Methylomagnum ishizawai: one gene and its partner. The protein of the gene in region 2 interacts with the protein of the main gene of each other region in a pairwise test. Links are inferred from orthologs where the notes say so. Each region holds a gene or a part of one and is shown on either strand. Other genes may lie near its edges.

The links.
Region 1: the proteins of dhaK (region 2) and parE interact in binary tests that used the Escherichia coli proteins (3 or more experiments, as listed by UniProt). The link is inferred for Methylomagnum ishizawai from one-to-one orthologs.

What each region holds. Positions count from the first base shown.
Region 1 is NZ_FXAM01000001.1:430,015-433,204, forward strand. Bases 131-3,003 are described here. They hold parE (DNA topoisomerase IV subunit B), read right to left. Parts: upstream 2,577-3,003; coding sequence 684-2,576; downstream 131-683. Other genes in these bases: B9N93_RS01780 (hypothetical protein), read left to right, coding at 131-602; B9N93_RS01790 (class I SAM-dependent methyltransferase), read right to left, coding at 2,764-3,003. In the rest of the region: more of B9N93_RS01780, read left to right, coding at 27-130; more of B9N93_RS01790, read right to left, coding at 3,004-3,190. UniProt on the Escherichia coli protein: Topoisomerase IV is essential for chromosome segregation; it is the principal protein responsible for decatenating newly replicated chromosomes. It relaxes supercoiled DNA.
Region 2 is NZ_FXAM01000001.1:189,290-192,403, forward strand. What follows is about bases 165-2,961. They hold dhaK (dihydroxyacetone kinase subunit DhaK), read left to right. Parts: upstream 165-966; coding sequence 967-1,956; downstream 1,957-2,961. Other genes in these bases: B9N93_RS00800 (DEAD/DEAH box helicase), read left to right, coding at 165-254; dhaL (dihydroxyacetone kinase subunit DhaL), read left to right, coding at 308-934; B9N93_RS00815 (SWIM zinc finger family protein), read left to right, coding at 1,960-2,802; B9N93_RS00820 (hypothetical protein), read left to right, coding at 2,869-2,961. Outside these bases: more of B9N93_RS00800, read left to right, coding at 1-164; more of B9N93_RS00820, read left to right, coding at 2,962-3,114. UniProt on the Escherichia coli protein: Dihydroxyacetone binding subunit of the dihydroxyacetone kinase, which is responsible for the phosphoenolpyruvate (PEP)-dependent phosphorylation of dihydroxyacetone via a phosphoryl group transfer from DhaL-ATP.

The DNA of each region.
Region 1 (3,190 bases), 240 kb from region 2 along the record:
GAAAAATCTTGTGGGTAGGGGTTTCGATGGCCACTTTCGCGTTCAGTGGTGGGGCCATGGCGGCGGCCAAGGCCTCGAAATTGGGCGACACGACTTGGAATTTGACCGGTGCCTATAACGTGAGCTATGCCTTTTCTTGCAAGGTGGGCGGACAGGGGGCCGGTCGGAAGAAGGTCAAGCTGCCAGGCCAGGCCAATCTCGGCCTCAGTGTCCAGTTCAACCCGGACAAGACCTTCACCATTACCGGCGACACGTTGGGCTTGGGTGTTTTCGCCGGCGACTGGAAAGGCAAGGGCCGCAATTTGAGCTTCATGGTTGACGACCAGAACGATTCGTATATTTTCCAGCAATCCAAGGTGTTCCAGGATGAAACCAAGCAATTGAGTGGCAGCGGCTCGGCGGGAGGCGCGTCCTACAACTATAAGTTCAGCCCGGTCAAATACGCTTTTGTCGGCAGTCTCAATCCCAAGGGGAACACCCTGAAGCTCAGGGAATCCGCGACCTTCAAGGTGACCGCGTCGGCTTCCTACGCGGGACATAGCAATACCTGTTCATATCACTGGACCGTCGCACGGGAATACTCCGGCGGCCAAGCCCAATAACCCCAGGCGTTTTCCGGTCCATGCCACGCCCGTCTCCCGAGACGGGCGTTTTTGTGTGTGGCGGGCGCGGCGCGATGAGCGCTACACCTCGGCCAGATTGCCCTTGGCCTCCAGCCAGGCTTTGCGGTCCGGGGCGCGTTTTTTCGCCAGCAGCATGTCGAGGCGCTCGTCGGTGGTCTCCTGTTCCGCCAGTTCCTCCAAGGTGAGTTGCACCAGGCGGCGGGTATCGGGGTTCATGGTGGTTTCCCGCAGTTGCGAGGGGTTCATCTCGCCCAGGCCCTTGAAGCGCTGCACATTGATCTTGCCCTTGATCTTCTCGGCCTCGATGCGGTCGAGGACGCCCTTTTTCTCCGATTCGTCCAGGGCGTAATAGACCTGCTTGCCCACGTCGATGCGGTACAGGGGCGGCATCGCCACGAACACATGGCCTGCCGCCACCAAGGGCCGGAAATGCCGCACGAACAAGGCGCATAACAGCGTGGCGATATGGTTGCCGTCGGAATCGGCGTCGGCCAGGATGCAGACCTTGCCATAGCGCAGCCCGGTCAGGTCGGCGCAACCCGGCTCCACCCCGATGGCGACACTGATATCGTGGACTTCCTGCGAGGCCAGCACCGCGCCCGGCTCGACTTCCCAGGTGTTCAGGATTTTGCCGCGCAAGGGCATGATGGCTTGGTATTCCTTGTCGCGGGCTTGTTTGGCCGAACCCCCGGCGGAATCGCCTTCCACCAGGAACAACTCGGACAGGTTGATATCCTGCCCCGAACAATCGGCCAGTTTGCCGGGCAGGGCCGGTCCCGCCGTGACTTTCTTGCGGGTGACTTGGCGGCTGGCTTTCAGCCGCTTCTGGGCGCTTTCGATCACCAATTCGGCGATACGCTCGCCCACCGCCGGGTGTTGGTTCAACCACAGGCTGAAGGCGTCCTTGACCACGCCGGAAACGAAGGCGGCGCATTCCCTGGAACTCAGGCGCTCTTTGGTCTGCCCGGAAAACTGCGGTTCTTGCAACTTGACCGACAGCACGTAATGGCAGCGTTCCCACACATCTTCCGGGGCGATCTTCACCCCGCGCGGCAGCAGGTTGCGGAATTCACAGAACTCCCGCACGGCTTCGGTCAGGCCGGTGCGGAGGCCGTTGACATGGGTGCCGCCCTGCGGGGTGGGCACCAGGTTGACATAGCTTTCGGCCACGATGTCCCCGTCCACCGTCCAGGCCACGGCCCAATCCGCCGCTTCCTGGCGGCTTTCCAGGCTGCCGACGAAGGGCTCTTCCGGCACGCATTCCCTGGCCCCGATCCGGTCCAGCAGGTATTGGGGCAGGCCGTTTTGGTAGTGCCAGGTTTCGGTTTCCTGGGTGGCTTCGTCGCTGAGGCTGATTTTCAAGCCGGGGCAGAGTACGGCCTTGGCCCGCAGCAAGGCTTTGAGCCGGGGCGCGGCCACCTTGGGCGTGTCGAAATAATGGGCTTCCGGCCAAAACCTGACCGTGGTGCCGGTCTCCCGTTTGGGGGCGTCGCCGATGATGCGGAGGTCTTGGGTTTTTTCGCCGCGGGCGAAGGCCATGGCGGATACCTTGCCGCCCCGGCGGACTTCGACTTCCAGCTTGTCGGAGAGCGCGTTCACCACCGACACCCCGACGCCGTGCAGGCCGCCGGAGAAGCGGTAGTTCTTGTTGGAGAATTTGCCGCCCGCGTGCAGCTTGGTCAGGATGACCTCGACCCCGGACACGCCGAGTTCGGGATGGATATCGACCGGCATGCCGCGGCCATCGTCGCGGACTTCGATGCCACCGTCGGCCATGAGCCGCACGTCGATGGTCTTGGCGAAACCGGCCAGGGCTTCGTCGACGCTGTTATCGACGACTTCTTGGACCAGATGGTTGGGGCGGGCGGTGTCGGTGTACATGCCGGGGCGTTTCCGCACCGGGTCGAGGCCGGAAAGGACTTCGATGGAAGAGGCGTCGTAGTTGTCGTTCATGGTGTCAAGGATGGATCGACGGGCTGGGAAGTCCCGTCCGTAGCGCTCAATGCGGTGGCTGTGTAGAAAATCGGCCCGATGGGACCGGGGGCTTGTTTTTCCAGTGTACCGCAACTCATCGGCGGATGGTCCCGGAGCCCTTTTGACAATCCGCCCCGTGCGGGGCGGACTATGCTTGTGGAAGGTTTCAAGCCCCGCGCCGGGCCAGCACATCCACCTGGTGGACGATCAGGCCCAGCCTGCGGCGGTCGATTTCCTGGCGGCGGTCGCGGTGCCAGGCGTCGAGCGCGCGGGGTCCGATCCCGCCGGAGCGGTCCGCTTCGTCGCGGATGTGGGCGAGAACGGCGTCCAGGCAAAGATCGTCCTGGTCGCGGTAGGCGCGGCGTAGTGGGGTCAGGTTCCAATCGGAGGCCCCTTGGGCCAGGATGTCCAGTTGGCTTTCGAGCAGCGCCCCGTGTAGCCACCCCCCCGGTTTCGCAGCCTCGGCGGGTTGGTCCCGCATCCGCCGGGTCTCCATCGCGGAGTCGTAGGTCGCGAGGATGCGCTGTTCCAGGTCGGCGTCGCGGTAGGCCGGGAACACGGTGGTGCCGGTGTCGTAGTTGAGGGCGGCATAG
Region 2 (3,114 bases):
TCGACCGCTGGTGGAATCCGGCGGTGGAGGACCAGGCCACCGACCGCGCCTTCCGCATCGGCCAGCAAAAGAACGTGTTCGTCCACAAGTTCATCACGCTCGGCACCTTGGAGGAGCGCATCGACCGCTTGATCGAGGAAAAGAAGGAAGTGGCCTCGCTCATCGTCGGCAACGACGAATCCTGGCTCAGCCGCTTGGATAACGAGACCTTCCGCGAGTTGATCGCCTTGAACCGGATGGCGGTGTTGGAATAGCGGGCGGGTAGAATACCGTCGATCCGACATCGTCCATCAGCACGGGTAAGCCCATGAACACCGAATCCATCCTCCGCGCCGCCGAAGCCATCCAAGCCGCCCTCCTGGCTCACGAAGCCGATATCGAAGCGCTGGACCGCGCCATCGGCGATGGCGACCATTTCATCAATATGAAGCGCGGGGCGGCGGCCGTGGTCGCGCTGCGCGACGAATTGGCCACGCTCGCGCCGGACGCCGCTTTGCACAAGATCGGCATGAAGCTCTTATCCAGCATCGGCGGCGCGTCCGGGCCGTTGATCGCCAGCTTTTTCCTGGCGATGGCGAAAACAATGCAAGAGCGGGGCGCGGACGGCTGGCCGCAGATCGCCGCCGCTTTCGCCGCCGGGGTCGCGGCCATCCAGAGCCGGGGCAAGGCCGATGTCGGCGAGAAGACCCTACTGGACGTGCTGATTCCGGTGTCGCGCTGCTTCACCCGGCTGGCAGAGGCGGGCACCGAACCCGCCACGCTGTGCGCCGAACTCAAGCGCGAAGCCGAGCAAGGCATGGAATCCACCCGCGACATGATCGCCAGCAAGGGCCGCGCCGCCTTCCTGGGCGAACGCGCCATCGGCCATATCGATCCGGGGGCCAAGACCAGCCAAGTCATGATCTGCACCGTGTGCGATTTGGCCTCGACTTGAAATCCCATCCCCTCCATCAGGAACCCCAGCCCATGAAGAAATTTATCAACGCGGTGGACGACGTTTTGGTCGAGAGCCTGTCCGGTTTCGCGGCGGCCCATGCCGATCTGGTCCGGCTCCAACTCGATCCGCATTACCTGTGCCGGGCGCAAAAAGCCCAAAACAAGGTCGCGATCCTCTCGGGCGGCGGCTCCGGCCACGAGCCTTTGCACGGCGGTTTCGTGGGTTATGGGATGCTGGACGCGGCCTGTCCCGGCCATGTGTTCACCTCGCCGACCCCGGACCAGATGCTCGCCGCCGCCGAAGCGGTCGAAGCGGGCCGGGGCGTGTTGTTCATCGTCAAGAACTACGCCGGGGACGTGATGAATTTCGAGATGGCGGCGGAACTGCTGCCCTTCGACCACGCCACCGTGTTGACCAGCGACGACGTGGCGGTCGAGGATTCCACCTACACCACCGGACGCCGCGGCGTGGCCGGCACCTTGATCGTGGAGAAAGTGGTCGGGAGCCTCGCCGAAACCGGGGCCGATTTGGCGGCCTGCCAAGCCCTGGGCGAGAAGGTCAACCGCCGTACCGCCTCCATGGGCGTGGCCCTGAGCAGTTGCACCGTACCGGCGGCGGGCCGCCCCACCTTCGACATCGGCCCGGACGAACTGGAAATGGGCGTCGGCATCCACGGCGAACCGGGACGCCGCCGCGAAGCGCTGCGCCCGGCGGATGCCCTCGTCGGCGATTTGCTCGCCGCCCTCCTCGAAGACCTGAAACCGCAGCCGGATAGCCGGGCCTTGCTGTTGGTGAATGGCTTCGGCGGCACGCCCTTGATGGAACTGTATTTGCTCTACCACGCGGCGGCGCGGTGGCTGGCGGAACGGGGAGTGGCGGTGGAACGCTCCCTGGTCGGCAATTACGTGACCTCGCTGGACATGGCCGGGGCTTCGCTCACGCTGTGCTTGCTGGACGACGAAATCCGCGCCCATTGGGACGCGCCGGTACACACCCCAGCCTTGCGCTGGGGCCGCTAAGCCATGGCGATCAAGCAAGGCAAGACCTGGTGGGGCCGCCGTTTCCTCGAAGGCTTGGAAACCTTCACCGAAAGCGGGCGCTTGGCGCGGGGCCGGCAGTATGCCGCCGCCCAGCGCATCGTCGAATGGGGCATCCGTGGCAGCCGGGTCGAGGCGCAAGTGAAAGGGCAGGCCAGCCCGTACTATGGCGTCTATGAAGAGCCGGTGTATCGGACCCTGGTCGAATTCACGCCCATCCCCGACACGGCCTGGGACGAGGCCATCGGCCAGATCGGCGGCAAAGCCGGGTTCGTCTGCCGGTTGTTGTTCAACGAGATGCCGGACGAGATCGAGCGGCCCCTGGCCCAACTCGGGCTGTCGCTCCTGCCCCAGGGCCGCAAGGATGTCGCCACCGCGTGTTCCTGCCCCGACCCCGGAAAGCCCTGCAAGCATGTCGCCGCGCTGTATTACGCCCTGGCGGCCAAGCTGGACCACGATCCTTTCCTGCTGTTCGAACTACGCGGCTTGTCCCGCGCCGATTTGGCGCTGCGGCTCAAGGCCACGCCCTTGGGTTCGGCCCTGGCGGCGGCGCTGACCGAGAACCTGGGCGAACCCGAACCCGCCCGCACATTCTTCCACCGCCCGGAGCCTATCGCCTTGCCCGCCACGGTGTCGCCCAGGGATTTCTGGCGCGGGGCCAAGCGCTTGCCGCAGGGGGTGGAATCGCCGCCGCCCGCCGCTTTATCCGGCATCCTGATCCGCAAGGGCGGGGATTACCCGCCGTTCTGGGATAAGGAATTGTCCTTCGTCGAGGCGATGGACGGCTTCTACGAGCAGGTGCGCAAGAAGGCCAAGGATTGGATGTAAGACGGCAATAGGCCGTTTTTGCTATAGTCGGGCCTTTGCAACCATTACAAAAAGCGAGGGATTTTTATGGAATCGCAAGCCGTGAAGGCGGGTTTGGCGTTCGCCGTGCTGATGATCGTGGGCTTCATCCTGGTCGGCACCACCCGCGAGACGCCGCAGGAGAAAATGCAGGGCGCGTTCCTGCAAACCTCGAATATGCTGGCCACCCTGGCCCTGAAGAAATGCGGCGAGGCGGTGAAAGCCGAAACCGGCAGCGAGCCTTACACGCCCTCCCAAACCGATGGCGACCACATGTCCCATGTCACCTTGATC